DNA from 2 places in the Bacillus sp. DU-106 genome. Region 1 is predicted to be linked to the other one. Evidence: riboswitches for the same ligand, from Rfam matches in the RefSeq annotation. Region 1 holds a riboswitch; the other holds the start of a gene.
The links. A riboswitch is a leader RNA that binds a small molecule or an ion and turns the genes downstream of it on or off. The one in region 1 is predicted to bind S-adenosylmethionine.
Positions count from the first base shown of each region.

Region 2: another riboswitch for S-adenosylmethionine. It lies ahead of C3Y97_RS03990 (sugar ABC transporter substrate-binding protein); the one in region 1 lies ahead of C3Y97_RS01070 (ABC transporter permease).

Region 1 covers NZ_CP026607.1:179,950-184,048, forward strand. Annotated here, with positions in the region: gene C3Y97_RS01050 (multidrug effflux MFS transporter) at 35-1,294, shown strand; gene C3Y97_RS01055 (hypothetical protein) at 1,328-1,774, opposite strand; gene C3Y97_RS01060 (hypothetical protein) at 2,048-2,551, shown strand; gene C3Y97_RS01065 (DUF3951 domain-containing protein) at 2,568-2,783, opposite strand; SAM riboswitch class I at 2,951-3,056, shown strand; gene C3Y97_RS01070 (ABC transporter permease) at 3,193-4,099, shown strand, end outside.
Region 2 covers NZ_CP026607.1:763,782-767,880, reverse strand. Annotated here, with positions in the region: gene C3Y97_RS04000 (SDR family oxidoreductase) at 1-563, opposite strand, end outside; gene C3Y97_RS03995 (NCS2 family permease) at 766-2,067, shown strand; SAM riboswitch class I at 2,156-2,261, shown strand; gene C3Y97_RS03990 (sugar ABC transporter substrate-binding protein) at 2,350-3,462, shown strand; gene C3Y97_RS03985 (sugar ABC transporter ATP-binding protein) at 3,459-4,099, shown strand, end outside.

The DNA.
Region 1 (4,099 bases):
ATTGTTACGATTCAGTTTGTATAGGAAAGGGTGAATTGAAAAAGTGAATGAAGTTAATCACGAAATATATAAACCTGTAAAGGCAAACAGGTTATGGATGATTCTTGTATTAGGAACACTTACGGCGATTGGACCATTATCTATTGATATGTATTTGCCTTCATTACCGAAGTTAACGGATGATTTGCAAACAGGTGCATCCCTCGCGCAGCTTACATTAACAGCTTGTTTGCTTGGGCTGTCAGTAGGACAATTATTTGTTGGCTCAATTAGTGATATTTACGGAAGACGCAAACCTCTTATTATTGCTCTTATTATTTATGTTGCTTCTTCTTTACTTTGTGCTGTTGCGCCATCTATTTGGACATTAGTGTTATTGCGCTTCCTACAAGGAGCTTCAGGATCAGCCGGGATTGTTATATCACGTGCGATGGTACGTGATATGTATTCAGGTTCTGAAATGACGAAGTTTTTCTCACTGCTTATGTTAGTAAACGGAGCAGCACCTATTTTGGCACCGATTATTGGGGGGCAATTATTACAGTTTACAACGTGGCGCGGTGTTTTCATCGTTCTTGGAGCAATAAGTGTATTCATGTTAATCTCAGCTACTTTTGTATTGCGTGAAACATTACCTCCTGAAGAAAGAGAAACGGGTGGTTTGTCAGGGACTTTGGCGACGTACGGAAAATTGTTAAAGGACCGTCTATTTATGGGATATGCATTGTCACAAGGATTAGTAACAGCGGCAATGTTTGCATACATTTCGGGCTCACCATTTGTGTTGCAGAACATATACGGAGCATCACCACAGCAATTTAGTTTATTCTTTGCGATTAACGGCATCGGTATTATTATTGCTAGTCAGGTAACGGGTCGTTTAGCGGGGAAAGTGAATGAGAAGACATTATTTGTTGCTGGTATTATTATCGCAGCTGTTGGTGGCCTATCTTTACTACTGACAATCGTACTAGGAATAGGTTTAATCGGTGTTTTATGTTCGTTATTCCTTGTCGTATCAAGTGTCGGGGTTGTATCAACAACTGGGTTTTCATTAGCGATGAGAAATCAGAAACAAGCTGCAGGAACAGCATCAGCTTTATTAGGCTTATTACAGTTCATTTCAGGAGCTCTTGTTGCGCCGCTAGTAGGTATCGGTGGAAGTAATACAGCATTACCGATGGGGGTTGTTATTGCGCTTTGTGAAGTAGGAGCAGTGTTATGTTATCTATTTATGGCCAGAAGAAGTGAGAAGCAGTTTGAACTGCAGCAAAAACAAAATTTAGAGGCTTAACAAAAAAGAACTGATTCAAAGGGAATGTTTGAATCAGTTCTTTTTTTCATTTCTTTGAAATACCTCATACATATTATTCATGATCGTATCATATAAAACAGCAAGTTTATCCCACACCCAGCGATTACTATCGACTTCTTTTTCCCCACAGTCGATAATATCGGTATGGTCAGTAATTTTATACGCTTTTTTAACGATAATAGGAGCAATCTTCGGTATACGTGGGATTTCCTTTAAGGTATCTGCAAAGTTTCCAATGTAGACATGACCGATGATTTCGATTGTTAATGATTTATCCGATATATTGAGCACGGTATGAAATTGATTTGTATGTTGTTGTTTTAAATATTGAGCTAACTTAAATGGAGCATGCTTCTTCTTTAATACGCGGCGAAGGCTCTCTGTATTTTCGATATGAAGTGATTTTTCGCGAATAAGGACACGAATATCTTCTCCCATAAAAGGTATTGTGTTGTACATAGATGATTCTCCTTAAAACCTTACATATGTTTGCGTTATGCATATGTAAGTCTAGCATGGTTTGTTCTTTATGTGTGCTTACAGTTTTGTAAGGTGAGTAGTAAAGCAGTGCAAAAGTTATTTGTATAAAGTGACGATACTGTGACAAACATGTTGGTATACATGTTACGATGTCGTCTTAAGTGTAAAAAGTAGGATGTTCTCGGTATAATAACAAGTGGAGATAAAAGAAACTATAATGAGTAGTAGCTGTAGATAAAAGGAGAAGAAGAGATGAAGAAGGTTTTGGGTATTGCTGTAATGGGAAGTATGATCCTTCTAGCAGGATGTAATGGAAATAAGGATACGAAAGAACCGAAAGAAAAGGTAGAGCAATCTACAGAACAAACAGAAGAAATGAAAGAATACCTTGCAGTACATGAAAAATACGATTTGAAAATGAATAAAGAAATTAATAATGCACTGCAGTTATTTGAAGTGGCAAAAGAAAAGGGCGGTAAGGAAATAACGACTGCTACATATAAAGAAGATGTGCAAAAGGTAACAACGAGCATGTTAGAAGATATTGATCATATACGAAAAGAAATTCGTGTTCCGAAGTCGAAAGAGCAAGAACATGAGGTATATGTCGGTTTCTTGAATGAATCGGAACAAGCAATGAAAAAATTACAGAAGTTAGCTAAAGAAGAAGATTCATCGTTGATTCGTGATATAGAAATTAATTTTGCAACAGCATCGACATACTATAAACGTTTTCAAGCAGAAACGAAAAAATAACCTTGCCTATGCAAGGTTATTTTTTCTTCTTGCCATCTCCATCTTCATCCTCGGATACTAATATCTTCTGTTCTTCGTGAAATTCGGAAATAGTTTGCCCGGTAATATTATCGAAAGGGGTATAAAAAGAAGTGATACTTTTCTTTTTGATGAAGAGTTTGTAGAAGCCGATGATGACAAGTATAACGATTGTTAAGGGTAATCCTATAGTAGCTAGAAGTAAGGGGTCCATCTTATAACTCCTTTCATATCTTTTTTTATTATAAGCGAAATACGATATAGATAAATAAAAGTATTGAAAACTGATTTTTCTAAATATATCCAATTTGATTGACTTTTCATTTTTTCAGAATTATAATTCGAAATATACAATTTGAACCAAATAATAATATAGCAATTTACTTATCCAGAGAGGTAGAGGGACTGGCCCTATGACACCTCAGCAGCGGGTTCTGTAATAGGAACACCGTGCTAATTCCAGCAAGCAAGTCTTGAAAGATAAGTGATGGGCCTTTGTTTATTAAGCCTTGATCTTATTTTTTAAGATCAAGGCTTTTTGTATTCTAAAAAGAGAAAAGGGAGTAATGGAAAGAGTACGTTTATAAAACTAAGTAAATATATGTGTTTAGGGGGTTATTAGGGTGTATGTAATTAAAAAATTATCAGTTATGGTGTTCACGCTATGGGTTATTACGACGGTGACATTTCTAATTATGCATATTATTCCGGGGGATCCATTTTCATCAGATGCAAAAGTCTTTCCTGAAGAAGTGATCCAAAACATGAGAGCGAAGTATCACCTTGATGAACCGTTATGGAATCAATATGTTGCTTATTTAGACGGCGTAGTTCATTTTGATTTTGGTGAATCTGTTCAATCAACCGGGCAAGGTGTATCAGAAATTATAACAACTGGTTTTGGTCCATCAGCAATTATTGGTTTACAAGCACTTATTATTTCATTGCTAGTCGGAATTGCTGCAGGTACATTTGCTGCTCTCTATCATGGGAAGGTAATTGATTACGGTGTAAGTTTACTTGCCATCCTCGGTATTTCTATTCCGAGCTTTATTTTAGCACCACTATTTATACAAGTATTCGCTATTCAATTCGAGCTCTTACCAGTAGCTTCTTGGGGTACATTTGAACATACGGTATTGCCATCCTTTGCATTAGCGTTAGGACCAATCGCAGTGATTACAAGATTTGTTCGCTCTAATATGATCGAAGTACTGCAGAGTGATTATATTAAGTTAGCGAGAGCGAAAGGTATACCGATTAAGAAGATTATTATAAGACATGCTCTTCGAAATGCAATTGTTCCGGTACTTACATTTGTTGGACCATTAATGGCGGGACTTTTAACAGGTACTTTCGTTATTGAAAAGATTTTTTCAATTCCTGGTCTCGGAAAATATTTTGTAGATAGTATTTTTAATCGAGATTATCCAGTGATTATGGGAACAACCATTTTTTATAGTGCACTTTTAATTGTATGTATTTTTATTACAGATATTATTCATCGTATTGTTGATCCACGTATTCGTT
Region 2 (4,099 bases), 580 kb from region 1:
TCATTTCCTTCATATGCAACGATAGATGCCGTATTTATAATGACATCCCCTTTCTTCAAATGAGAAAGGGCTGCTTTCGTAACGTGAAAATAAGAAAAAATATTAATACGAAATGTTTTTTCTAGCTGTTCTGCTGTAATATACTCTAGCCCTTGCTGCGGATATTGCTGTGCAACGTTATTCACTAAAATATTTAAACTACCTAACTGCCGGGCGGTTTCTTCCACAATATCTTTACAATGCTGTTCATTACTCAAATCCCCCAGCAACAATACACACTTTACACCTTCTTTTTCAACACGTTGTTTCGTCTCATTTGCATCTTCTTCCTCATCTAAATAAGCAATCGCAACATTTGCTCCCTCTTTTGCAAAAGCGATGGAAACTGCTCGTCCAATTCCGCTATCTCCTCCCGTAATTAACACATTCTTCCCTTTTAACTTTTCACTTCCTTTATAGTTTGCATCTTCAAACTGCGGAAGGGGGCTCATTAATGATTCAATACCTGGCTGCTTATTTTGATGTTGCGTAGGCATTGTTATAAAGTTTTTTTGCTGTGGCATAGCTGCTTTCAACTCCTTTTCCTTAGCATGTGCACAATAAAAAGCTGAAATTCACACATCGTTTTACGATTAATATTCGAATTTAAGACACAAAATATGAATTGTTATAAACTTTTTATGCAAAACTATTGCAAAATAGATAAAAAACGAATATTATATATAACTGTTGTGAAAATTATTCGTAAACAGAAAGGATGTTTATATGTTTAACCTTTCAAAACATAAAACTTCTATTAAAACTGAAATTATGGCAGGTATTATTACCTTCTTAACAATGGCATATATCATTGTCGTAAACCCTGTTATCCTTGGAGATGCAGGTGTTCCATTTGAACAAGCATTTACAGCAACAATTATCGCTGCTGTTGTCGGAACATTATTTATGGCAATCTTTACAAACTTACCAATCGCAATCGCGCCAGGTATGGGATTAAATGCTTACTTCTCTTACTCTGTTGTAAAAGCGCATGAAGGCATGACTTTCGCAATTGCATTCTCTGCTGTATTCGTAGCAGGTATGATTTTAATTTTGCTATCATTTACATCTTTCCGTACAAAATTAATGGAAGCAATTCCTGAAAACTTAAAACATGCAATTACTGCTGGTATCGGGCTATTTATCGCCTTTATCGGTTTACGTTTAACAGGTATCGTTACAAAAAATGATGCAAACTTAGTTGGACTTGGTGATCTTCACTCTGCTCCAGTACTACTAGCATTAGCTGGACTTGGAATTACAATTGTCCTTATGTCTTTAAATGTAAATGGCGCACTATTTATCGGGATGCTATTAACTGGTATTATCGCTTTCTTCACGGGACAATTATCATTCTCAAACGGTGTTACATCAATGCCTGGTTTACCAGAAGGAATTATCGTTTCAAATCCAATTACTGCTGTATCTGACGTAATTAACTACGGATTATACGGCGTTGTATTCTCATTCTTCCTTGTTACACTATTCGATACAACAGGTACATTACTTGGCGTTGCACAACAAGGTGGATTTATGAAAGACGGAAAGCTTCCAAAAGCAGGACGAGCTCTTCTATCTGACTCATTCTCAGCAACTATTGGTTCTATGTTCGGAACGACACCATCAACAGCTTACATTGAATCATCTGCTGGTGTTGCAGCTGGTGGTCGTACTGGTTTAACAACTGTTACAGTAGCGGTTCTATTCGCACTAGCAGCATTCTTCGGCCCATTAGTAAGTGCTGTTTCTGGTGTATCAGCTATTACTGCACCCTCATTAATTATCGTTGGTAGTCTTATGATGGGTTCAGTTCGCCACATCGATTGGGACGCATTTGATGAAGCATTCCCAGCATTCTTAGTAATCTTAAGCATGCCACTTACATCAAGTATCGCAACAGGTATCGCACTTGGATTTATTTCATACCCACTTATGAAAGTGGCAAAAGGTAAATTCCGTGCTGTTCACCCACTTGTATATGTATTTGGAATTTTGTTTGCTTATCAATTGATATTCTTACCACATTAAAATCCCTCTTCCTGAGGGATTTTTTTATAAATACTGTTTGACAATACCATTCGTTTGTGGAATAATTCAAAATAGTTAAATATCGGATGTCTTATCAAGAGCAGGTGGAGGGATGAGCCCTACGAAGCCCGGCAACCGACCCATTTATGGGCACGGTGCTAATTCTTACAACACATTGTGTTGAAAGATAAGAGTAATATGATAAGGCGTCTTTTCTATATGAAAAGGCGTTTTTTATTTTCACTCCCTCCTCTCTCTTTTTAGTTTAGGAGGGATTTTTTTATGAAAAAATTATGTTCCATCGTACTTATTTTTCTCTTATTTACATTAGCAGCTTGTACAAATGAACAAGATACTATCTCTTCACAAAAGCAACAAACTGTGAGAAAGGCGACTACAACGGTAGAAAATCAATTACAAACAGAAATTCCAAGCCAAATGAAGAAGCCATTAAAAATCGCATTAATTATGCAAATGTCCATCGGAACTTTTTCCTCTCAATATATTGAGGGTGTCAAAAAACAAGTTGAGCTATTTGGCGGCAGTGTACAAGTCTACAATTCTGATAACGATTTAGCAAAAATGGCTGCAAATTTAGATACTGCTATTAATTCAAAAGTGGATGGTATTTTAATTGATCATGGCCGTTCTGAAGCACTAAAACCTGGAGTAGAAAAAGCGTTACAAGCGAACATTCCCGTAGTTGCGTTCGATAACGATCTACGCTTGCCAGGTGTGACAATTATTGATCAAGATGACTATAGTCTTGCATGGAAATCATTAAAAACATTAGCGGAAGATTTGAATGGACAAGGAAATATCGCAGTTGTATGGGTCGGCGGATTTGCTCCAATGGAACGTCGCAATGTTATCATTGATGCTTTTTATAAACGGTATCCAAATATAAAAGAAATCGCAAGATTCGGTACTGCTAGTAATAACACGCCACTCGATACACAAACACAAGTAGAAGCTTTACTAAAGAAATATCCGAAAAAAGGCGATTTACAAGCTATTTTCGCTTCGTGGGATGAGTTTGCTAAAGGGACTGTTAAAGCACTTGAACAAGCTGGTCGTACAGATATAAAAGTATATGGCATTGACTTAAGTAATGAGGATTTACAACTCATGCAAAAAGAAAACTCACCTTGGACTGCTACAGCTGCAACTGATCCAGCTGAAGTAGGTAAGGTTCAAGTACGATTTTTATACAAAAAAATTGCTGGTGAACAAACGCCAGATATTTATTCACTAGAACCTTATTTAGTAAAGAAAAATAGTTTACCAAAAGAAAATATAACAATGGATCAGTTATCAAAATATATAAACGGTTGGGGAGACTCAAAAGATGCATATTCCCCTTGGATGAAAAAATTAGAGAAGGAGAAAAAATGATGACGTTCTCTCTTCAAAACATTACACATTCTTATCATGTCGCTACACCTGTTCTAGAAGATGTTTCTATTCATATTCAAAAAGGAAAAGTACACGCTTTACTAGGCATGAACGGTGCAGGAAAAAGTACTTTACTAAAAATAGCAACTGGTGAAATTCAACCAGTTGTTGGCGATATAAAAATTGATACTCAGTCTGTTTCCTTTACTTCACCGCGCGATGCAAAAAAGCATGGCATTTCTTTCGTAACACAAGAAGTAGATCACGGACTTATTCCCGGATTATCTGTATTAGAAAATGTACTAATCGATCATTTAGCAATGCAAAATAAAGTACTATTTTCAAAGTCCAAATTAGTCGCACTTGCTAAACAACATTTGCAAACTGTACAGGTAAATTTAAATGTTTCGGAAGATGTTTCAAACTGTTCATTACATGAAAAACAATTACTTCTTATCGCAAGAGCTTTATCTAACAATACAAATTACCTTTTATTAGATGAACCTACTTCTTCTCTTGGACCAAAAGAAGTTGAAACCTTTGGGAAACTATTAAAAGATTTAACATCAAAAGGAATTGGCATCCTTTTAGTTTCTCATCGTTTATCAGAGATTCGAAATTTCGCGGATGATGTAAC